4 regions of the Micromonospora sp. NBRC 110038 genome follow, and region 3 is predicted to be linked to each of the others. Evidence: riboswitches for the same ligand, from Rfam matches in the RefSeq annotation. Region 3 holds a riboswitch; each other region holds the start of a gene.
What was found. A riboswitch is a leader RNA that binds a small molecule or an ion and turns the genes downstream of it on or off. The one in region 3 is predicted to bind cobalamin.
Positions count from the first base shown of each region.

Region 1: linked by a shared signal. The riboswitch ahead of LPU61_RS21845 (ribonucleoside-diphosphate reductase subunit alpha) and the one ahead of bluB (5,6-dimethylbenzimidazole synthase) in region 3 are both predicted to bind cobalamin.
Region 2: linked by a shared signal. The riboswitch ahead of metE (5-methyltetrahydropteroyltriglutamate--homocysteine S-methyltransferase) and the one ahead of bluB (5,6-dimethylbenzimidazole synthase) in region 3 are both predicted to bind cobalamin.
Region 4: linked by a shared signal. The riboswitch ahead of LPU61_RS27610 (cell wall anchor protein) and the one ahead of bluB (5,6-dimethylbenzimidazole synthase) in region 3 are both predicted to bind cobalamin.

Region 1 covers NZ_BBOL01000006.1:160,878-163,069, reverse strand. Annotated here, with positions in the region: gene LPU61_RS21845 (ribonucleoside-diphosphate reductase subunit alpha) at 1-1,030, opposite strand, end outside; cobalamin riboswitch at 1,166-1,377, opposite strand; gene LPU61_RS21840 (glycoside hydrolase family 2 TIM barrel-domain containing protein) at 1,544-2,192, opposite strand, start outside.
Region 2 covers NZ_BBOL01000009.1:453,906-456,097, forward strand. Annotated here, with positions in the region: gene LPU61_RS27585 (acyl-CoA dehydrogenase family protein) at 1-307, shown strand, start outside; gene LPU61_RS27590 (hypothetical protein) at 462-728, opposite strand; cobalamin riboswitch at 844-1,058, shown strand; partial or broken gene metE (5-methyltetrahydropteroyltriglutamate--homocysteine S-methyltransferase) at 1,172-2,192, shown strand, end outside.
Region 3 covers NZ_BBOL01000005.1:67,915-70,106, reverse strand. Annotated here, with positions in the region: gene LPU61_RS18635 (helix-turn-helix domain-containing protein) at 1-785, shown strand, start outside; cobalamin riboswitch at 803-1,002, shown strand; gene bluB (5,6-dimethylbenzimidazole synthase) at 1,037-1,681, shown strand; gene LPU61_RS18625 (hypothetical protein) at 1,755-2,096, shown strand; gene LPU61_RS18620 (Rieske 2Fe-2S domain-containing protein) at 2,192-2,192, shown strand, end outside.
Region 4 covers NZ_BBOL01000009.1:458,788-460,979, forward strand. Annotated here, with positions in the region: gene LPU61_RS27605 (hypothetical protein) at 1-473, shown strand, start outside; cobalamin riboswitch at 543-682, shown strand; gene LPU61_RS27610 (cell wall anchor protein) at 817-2,192, shown strand, end outside.

The DNA.
Region 1 (2,192 bases), on a different contig from region 3:
GGATCCAGTTGGCCAGGTTCAGGTTGTGGGTGCGCCGGGACTCCTCGCCGGTGTTGTCCCGCAGCTCCAGGAACTCCTCGACGTCCGGGTGCCACGGCTCCAGGTAGACGCAGGCCGCGCCCTTGCGCCGGCCGCCCTGGTTGACCGCCGCCACCCCGGCGTCGAGCGTCTTGAGGAACGGCACGATCCCGTTCGACCTGCCGTTGGTGCCCCGGATCAACGCGCCCCGGCCGCGCACCCGCGACCAGGAGATGCCGATGCCGCCGGAGAACTTCGACAGCTTCGCCACCTGGTGGTAGCGCTCGTAGATGGAGTCGAGTTCGTCGCGCGGCGAGTCGACCAGGAAGCACGACGACATCTGGGTGTGCCGGGTGCCGGAGTTGAACAGCGTCGGCGAGCTGGGCAGGTACGCCAGGGCGGACATCAGGCGGTAGAAGTCGACCGCCTCCCCCGCCGTCTGCGACAGCCCGCAGGCCACCCGCAGCAGCCAGTACTGCGGCGTCTCCACCACCAGCCGGGTCTGCGGGTGCCGCAGCAGGTAACGGTCGGCGACCGTGCGCAGGCCGAAGTACTCGAACCGCAGGTCCCCGGCCGGGTCGACGGCGTCGTCCAGCTCGCGGGCGTGGGCGGCCACGAAGGCGGCCGTGCCGTCGCCGATCAGGCCCAGGCCGTGGGCGTACCGGATGGACTGGCTGAAGCTGTCCACCTCCTGCCCGCGGACCTCCTCGGCCACGTACGCGGCCAGCAGCCGCGCCGCCAGCTTCGAGTACTGCGGTTCCTCGCCGATCAGCTCCGCCGCCGTCTGGATCGACAGCTTGTCCAGCTCGGCCGTGGTCGCCCCGTCGTACAGGCCGCTGATCGTCTTCGTCGCCACCCGCAGCGGGTCGACCTCGTCCAGGTCGGCGACCCAGCGCTGCACCGCCTCGACGATCTTGTTGACGTCCACCGGCTCGGTGTCGCCGTCCCGCTTACGGACCTGCATGACGTGCCGGCGTTGCCCCGGCCCCGCCTGTTCGCGCGTCGCGCTCATGTTCGCCCTCCTCAAGCCCGTCCCCGAGGTCGAGGGCGCGCGGGAGGACGCCGCCGGACACCCGCGACGGCACAACCCGCCGCCGCTGCCGGCTGATGGCGTCGGCCGTCCCACGCGGCCTTCGACCGCCGCACGCGTCGCGTGCGGCACGCTGGCAGGTCTTCGGACTCGCGGGCGTCATGCTCGGTGCCTACTGGCCGTCGCTTCCCAGGCCCGGCCGGGCCCAGTGCTTCGTTGACGGCGGTCGTTCCCACTCACCGCTGCGGGGCAGCCCCGGAATCACACCGGGTTCCCTCTTGCCTCGACCACCGTGGACCGATGGCCGAACCAGCTACGGGTGACACCATATATGGGCGCAAGGCGAAGATGGCAACACCAGATGATGTGTCGGGCGAGTCGCCGCGCAGCGTGACCCCACCCTCGCGCCGGGTGAGCGGCGACCGCGGGCCACCGGCCGGACGACGGGCCAGCCCGCAGGTGCGCGGGCTGGCCCGGATCCGGGGTTGCGGCCGGCTAGGAGGTCTTCAGGCTCCACTGCTGGTTCGCGCCGCCGTTGCACGACCACAGGACGATCTTCGTGCCGTTGGCGGTGGCGGCGCCGCTGGCATCCAGGCAGAGCCCCGACGCCACGCCCGTGATGGTGCCGTTGGCGTTGACGTTCCACTGCTGGTTGCTGCCGCCGTTGCAGTCCCAGATCACGACCGTGGTGCCATTGCTGGTGCCCTGGCCGTAGGCGTCCAGGCACTTGTTGCCGTACACCTGGAGCTGGCGGCTCGACGTGTAGGTCCACCGCTGGTTGCTGCCGCCCCCGCAGTCGAAGAGCTGCACCTGGGTGCCGTTGGTCGTCGTCGAGTTCGGCACGTCCACGCAGCGGTTGGACTGGGTGCCGACGATGGTGCCCTGCTGGCCGTTCCCGCCGTTCGCCGGGGGCGGCGGCGCCACCACGGCCGGCGCGGCCGACACGACGGTGGCCCGGTCCAGCGCGACGGGGCCGTTGCCGACGACCCGTACCCGCACGACGTGTTGCCCCTGCGTGAGGGTGCCGCTGTTGTACAGCGCCACGTTGCCCCGACGGGCGGACGCCTGGAAGCTGACCGTCTGCTCCGGGCCGCCGTCGACCGAGACGGCGGCCGAGCCGTGCGACGGGTCCTGCACCCCGAAC
Region 2 (2,192 bases), on a different contig from region 3:
CGACCACGCGACCCGCGCCCTCACCGAGGCCGACGCCCGCGGCCCCGCCCTGACCCCGGCCGAACGCGGCCGGACGGCACTGACCGTCTCCGCCGCGAAGGTCGTGTCCAGCCGGCTGGCCACGGAGGCGACGAGCAGGATCTTCGAGTTCACCGGCGCGCGCGCGACGGCCCGCGCCACCGGCCTCGACCGGTTCTGGCGTGACGCCCGCACGCTCACCCTGCACGACCCCGTCGCATATAAGGCCCGGGAACTCGGCGACCACCTTCTCACCGGGCGGTATCCACGCATGACGGCACACAGCTGACCGACCCCCGGCATCCGGCGGTGGTCCGACAGAGAAGACCGCGGTGAGGAGCCTGTCGACGCGGGTCGTTCAGATCCGGTCACCGGTGTGGTCCGCGTGGGCACTCAAGGCAGGGGAGTCGACCACGACCGCGAGCGGCTGAGGGGTGACTCCGTCACGCCTCTCGACCCCTGACAGCTGGCCGGGCCGTATCCGAGCCGGCCAGTACCCGGGTGAGACGCTCACACATGCTGTCGGTGGAGTCGCCTTCGGCGACGATCGCCTCGATCCGCGCCAGCCGGGCCCGGGCCTGACGCACCTCGTGCTCCAGCCGGGTGGCGCGGGCAGCCGTCGCGCCTACCTGCCGTCGGCAGGCGTCGAGGCGTTCGAAGTCCTCCGGGCGAATCGCCACCCATTCGCTGCCGTCCACGAGCACGGCCACCCTGTCGATCCTACTGCCCATTCGTCACCTTCCCGTCGGACAGCTCGAGGCTGCTGCCGCGATGTCTCTGTGTCTCGAAGGGGGACGCGCCAACGCCGATCGCTTCTGGACACCTAGGATAGACAGCAGTGCTGGTTCGCTGTGACGCTCAAGCGTCGCGGCGTCGTAAGAGGGAACCCGGTGCGAGACCGGGACTGCCCCGCAGCGGTGAGTGGGAACGACCGCCGTCATCAAGCACTGGACCGCGAGGTCTGGGAAGCGACGGCCATTAGGCGACCGGACAGGTCATGCCCACGAGTCCGAAGACCTGCCCGCACCGCGTACGCCGGCCGGCGTGCGCCGCTGACGGTCTCTCGGGAAGGCCGGGGCGGAAGCCGGTGCGCCCCTGCGCCTCTTCCCTCCCGCCCTCGCGTGAGTCCTCGGACGCTTCGAGGGAAGGACCCATGAGCACCACATTCGGTCAGAGCACCGTGCTCGGTTATCCACGTATCGGTGGTAACCGTGAACTGAAGAAGGCCGTGGAGGCCTACTGGGCGGGCCGCATCGACGCCGCGGAGTTGGAGAGCACCTCGGTCGCGCTGCGCGCCGGGGTCTGGCGGACGCTGCGCGACGCCCGCCTGGACGCGATCCCGTCGAACACGTTCTCCTACTACGATCACGTCCTCGACACGGCGGTGGCCGTCGGCGCGGTCCCACGACGCTTCGCCCGACTCGGCCTGTCAGGGCTCGACACCTACTTCGCCATGGCCCGCGGCGTCGACGCCGAACCGGCGCTGGAACTGACGAAGTGGTTCGACACGAACTATCACTACCTGGTCCCGGAGATCGGACCCGACACCGTCTTCGCCGCGAACCCCGACAAGGCGTTGCGTGAGTACGGAGAAGCCCGCGCGCTGGGTATCGAGAGCCGACCGGTGCTGGTCGGGCCCGCCACGTTCCTGCTGCTGGCCAAGACCTCCACACCAGGCGTCGAGTCATTCGATCGGATGGCCGAACTCGTCGACGTGTACGCCGACGTTCTCCGTGCCCTCGCCGCCGCCGGTGTCACGTGGGTTCAGCTGGACGAACCCGCCTACGTGGCCGACCGCACCACGGCCGAGATCGAGGCGCTACACGATGCCTACATGCGGTTGTGCTCCGTGCGGCAGCGGCCGAGGATCTTCGTCGCCACCTACTTCGGGGAACTCGGTGACGCGCTGCCCGCGCTGCTGGACACGCCGGTCGAGGCGCTCGGCCTGGACCTCGTTGCCGGGCCCGGCAACCTGCGACGTCTCGCCGGAGCCGGCCCACTGCACGGCAAGACGATCGTCGCCGGGCTCGTCGACGGTCGCAACGTCTGGCGCACCGACCTTCGGGCGGCGATAACGACCGGTGCCGCGGTCACCGGGCTCGCCGACCACGTCGCCGTGTCCACCTCCTGCTCCCTGCTGCACACACCGGTGGATCTCTCCGCCGAGACCACGC
Region 3 (2,192 bases):
ACCTGCGGGTGAACGCGGAACCACTCGGTTACGTCCTGCTCGCCGCCCCCCGCCGGGGGTGCTTCGGGCGCCGCTGCGACGGCGTCGACGAGCTGGTCGGCCCCGGCGAGATCGCCGTGCTGTACCAGCCCGACCTGCCCGGCTCCTCGTGGTCCAGCGACCTGGACGTGACCTGCGTCCTGCTGGACCTCTCGCTGATCGACCAGGTCGCCCGCGCCGATCCGGACCGGCCGCTGGCACCCCTGCGGTTCGTCAGCTTCCGGCCGATCCGCGCCGACGCGGAGTGGCGGTGGCGGCAGACCGTCCGGTACGCGGAGTCGGTCATGGCCGCCGGCGGCGCGCCGGGCGCGTCCCCGCTCGTGCTCGGTGGCCTCGGCCGCCTGCTCGCCGCGGCGACGCTCGCCGCGTTTCCCAGCAACGCCCTCCGGGAGGACCGGCCGTGCGACCGGGCCGACGCCCACGCGGGGACCCTGCGCCGGGCGATCGCCTTCATCGAGTCCACCGCGGGGACCGACATCGGCCTCGTCGACATCGCCCGCGCCGCCGGCACCACCCCCCGCGCGGTGCAGCTCGCGTTCCGCAGTCAGCTCGGCACGACCCCCCTGGCCTACCTGCGCCGGGTGCGACTCGACCTGGCCCGCCAGGAACTGTCCCGGGCCACGCCCGGCGACGGCACCTCCGTGGCCGCGACCGCCGCGCGCTGGGGATTCGCCGACCCGCGCCGCTTCGCCGCCCGCTACCTCACCACGTACGGGGAACTGCCCGGCCGGACGCTGCACCGCTGACGCGGGTTAGCATCGCCGGCGGCACGATCATGCGAGGTGCCCCGCGGGTGCGGGGAGAATCGGGAAGCCGGTGTGAATCCGGCACGGGCCCGCCGCGGTGACCGGGGAGCCACCGTCCACGCGCGAGGAGCGCAGCCACTGGCCGTGCGGCTGGGAAGGCGGACGGGCAGGCGTCGATCCGGGAGTCCGAAGACCGGCCTCGCGTCGACCGCCCACCCGCTGGGTGGGCCGAGCGCAGCGGGAGCCTGCCTGTGGAACTCTACGACGCCATCCACCGCCGCCGGGACGTCCGGGCCCAGTTCACCGGGGAGCCGGTGCCGGCCGACGCCCTGCACCGGATCCTCGACGCCGCGCACGCCGCGCCCAGCGTCGGCTACTCGCAGCCGTGGGACTTCGTCCTGGTCCGGGACGCCGCCGTCCGCCGCCGGTTCTACCGGCACGTGCAGGCCGAGCGGGCCACGTTCGCCGCCACCCTGGACGGCGCGGCGGCCGAGCGGTTCGCGCGTATCAAGATCGACGGGGTGCTGGAGTCGACGCTGTCGATCGTCGTCACGTACGACCCGGAGCGCGGCGGCCCGGCCGTGCTCGGGCGGCACTCCATCGCCGACGCCGGCCTCTACTCGGTCTGCCTGGCCATCCAGAACCTCTGGCTCGCCGCGACCGCCGAGGGGCTGGGCGTCGGGTGGGTCTCCTTCTACCGGGAGCCGTTCCTCGCCGAACTGCTGGGCGTGCCGGCCGGCATCCGGCCGGTGGCCTGGCTCTGCGTCGGGCCGGTCACGCACCTGGAGACCGTGCCCGACCTGGAGCGGCACGGGTGGCGGCGACGCCGGCCCCTCGCCGAGGCGGTGCACCACGACCGCTGGCCGCAACGGGTGACCGACCGACCGAACAGCTAATTCAGGTACGTCTATGTGGCGGCTAGGCTGGCGTAGCGCTGAGTCATCACTTAGCTACGTTGGGAGGAGTTCCATGCGTACCACCGTCAAGGTCCTGGCCGCGTCCGTCTTCGCCGTCCTGGGCCTCGCCGCCGGTGCCACCCCGGCCCTCGCCGCCGCCCCGGCACCCTTCTGCGAGTCCGGCGCGTCGCAGTTCTACTGCGACGCCAGCAGCGCCGGCACGACGACCTGGAGCATCACCTGGTACTCCGGCAGCGTCGGCACCTTCACGACCGCCGGGTCGACCCTCTTCGCCACCTGCCCGGCCAGCAACCTCGGCCACCCGGTGCGTGCCAGCTACAGCTACTTCGACGGCAGCACGACCCAGTACAGCGGCACCACCCAGTTCATCTGCCGCAGCGGCCCCTGGCTGTAGCCGGCCCCGTCCGGCGTACGCGCGACCCACGCGTACGCCGGACGCCCGGCACGGCTGCCCGGTTTGCGACCGCTTCTGCCGGGAAGTCGGACGGAA
Region 4 (2,192 bases), on a different contig from region 3:
GAATCGTCATTCGTAGGCGGCTTGCCGGACTGTTGGCCGCCGCCGTCGCCGCCGTCGCGCTGACCGCCGTCGAGCCTGCGCCGCAGGCCGCGCACGCCGCCGCGTGTACCGACACGTCGGGGGTCACCGTGGTGGTCGACTTCGCCGCCCTCGGCGGCGGGGTCCAGGTGGCCTGCGCCCTCGGCGACCCGGCGACTGGGCTGGCCGCCCTCCAGGGCGCGGGCTTCACCGTGACCGGAACCTCGCGCTGGGGACTGGCGTTCGTGTGCCGGATCAACGGCAAGCCCACCGCCGCGACCGAGCCGTGCGTCAACACTCCACCCGTCACCGCGTACTGGTCGTACTGGCACGCGCCGAGCGGCGGCGCCTGGTCCTACAGCACGTCCGGCGCGACCAGCTACAACCCCGCGCCGGGCAGCGTCGAGGGCTGGTCCTTCGGCGCGGGCGCCCCACCGAGCATCGCCGCTCCCTGACCCGTCGACCGACGTGCCGGGTGCCGGCCACCGCTCTGGCGTCACTCGACGTGCGGGCGGTACCGTGTCGGCACCCGGTTCACGCCGGGCACACAACTGCATACGTCCCGTGTGGGGGAAAGTCGGTTGAAGCCGGCGCTGACCCGCAACCGTGAGCGAGGCATCGACCCCGCGAGCCGGAATGCCTCGCCCGGGACGAGCGGCTTCCACTGTCGAGGTCTACAGGGTGAAGTCCGGGCCGCCGAGGTCCGTCCACCCCGCGCAACGCGTCGTCATGCGAGCGGGTGCCGACTCCTCGGCTGCGTTCCGGCGCCTTCACCGACCGCTCTGCGAAAGGCACCCCATGTCCCTGTCCCGGCACCGGCGGATCGGCACCGGTCTCGCCGCCAGCACAGCGGCGACCCTCGCCGCGATCGCCGCCCTGCCCCTGACCGTGGTTGCCGCACCGGCACCGGCCGACGCCGCCGCGGCACGCGAGGCAGCGTCCTGGTTGGCCGGTGAGGTCGCCGACGGGGCACTTCCCGGGCCGTTCGGGAGCCCTGACTGGGGCCTGACCATCGACGGAATCATCGCGTTGTCCGCGACCGGGGTGGCCGTGCCGACCCGGCAGGCGGCGACCGCGCAGGTCGCGGCGCACGTGCGCTCCTACAACAGCTACGACGACTGGGGCATCGAGGGCTTCACCGACGGCGGGGCCACCGCGAAGCTGCTCTACGCGGCCGCCGCCGCCGGAGCTGATCCCACCGACTTCGGCGGTTTCGACCTGCGGGCCGAGGCCCTGTCGCTGGTCGCCGGGGCGGACGCCGGGCATCAGCGGGGGCGGATCACCAGCCGCACCACCGCCGACAGCGGTCCGGACGCCAGCAACACCTTCGACCAGTCCTTCACGGTGCTGGGCCTGGCCCGCAGCGGCGACGTCCCGCAGGACACCGTCGACTTCCTCGTCCGGCAGCAGTGCGCGGCCGGTGGCTTCCGGCTCTACCCCGACACGGGGGACGGCCCGTCGCCGTCGTGCGACGAGCAGGCCGGCGCCACCCTCGACGTCGACTCGACCGCGATGGCCGTGCAGGCGCTGCTGGCCGCCGCAGACGAAGGGGCCACGGGTGCCGCGGCCGCGGCGGATCGGGGCGTGGACTGGTTGGTCGCCCAGCAGCATTCCGACGGGTCGTTCGGCGGCTCGGGGCCGACGACCGGCGCGAACTCCAACAGCACCGGCCTGGCCGGGCAGGCGCTCGCCGCCTCCGGACGCCATGCCGAGGCCGCCCGCGCAGCGGGCGCGCTCCGCGTGCTCCAGCTGACCACGTCGCACGGCGGCGCAGCCGCCGACGCGGGAGCCATCGCCTACAACGCCGAAGGCCTGGCCGCCGCTGTCGGGTCCGGGATCGACGACGTCTCCCGGGACCAGTGGCGTCGGGCCACCGCGCAGGCACTGCTCGGTCTCGCCCAGGTGCCGCTCGGCCGCATCGGCCTCGACCTTCCGCCGTCGTCGCCCGGGCCGACTCCAACGGGCACGGCCTCACCGACCGGAACGGCGTCCCCCACACCCACCGGGTCGCCGACGCCGACCGCACCGGCCAGCCCGACCCCGAGTGCGTCCGCCAGCACCACGGCACCGGCCCCGTCACCCACCGTGTCGGCGACCGCCGCCCCGACTGCCGCGCCGACCGCCCCGGGGGGTGCGGGTGGCCTACCGACGACCGGCGCGGCGATCACCACGTA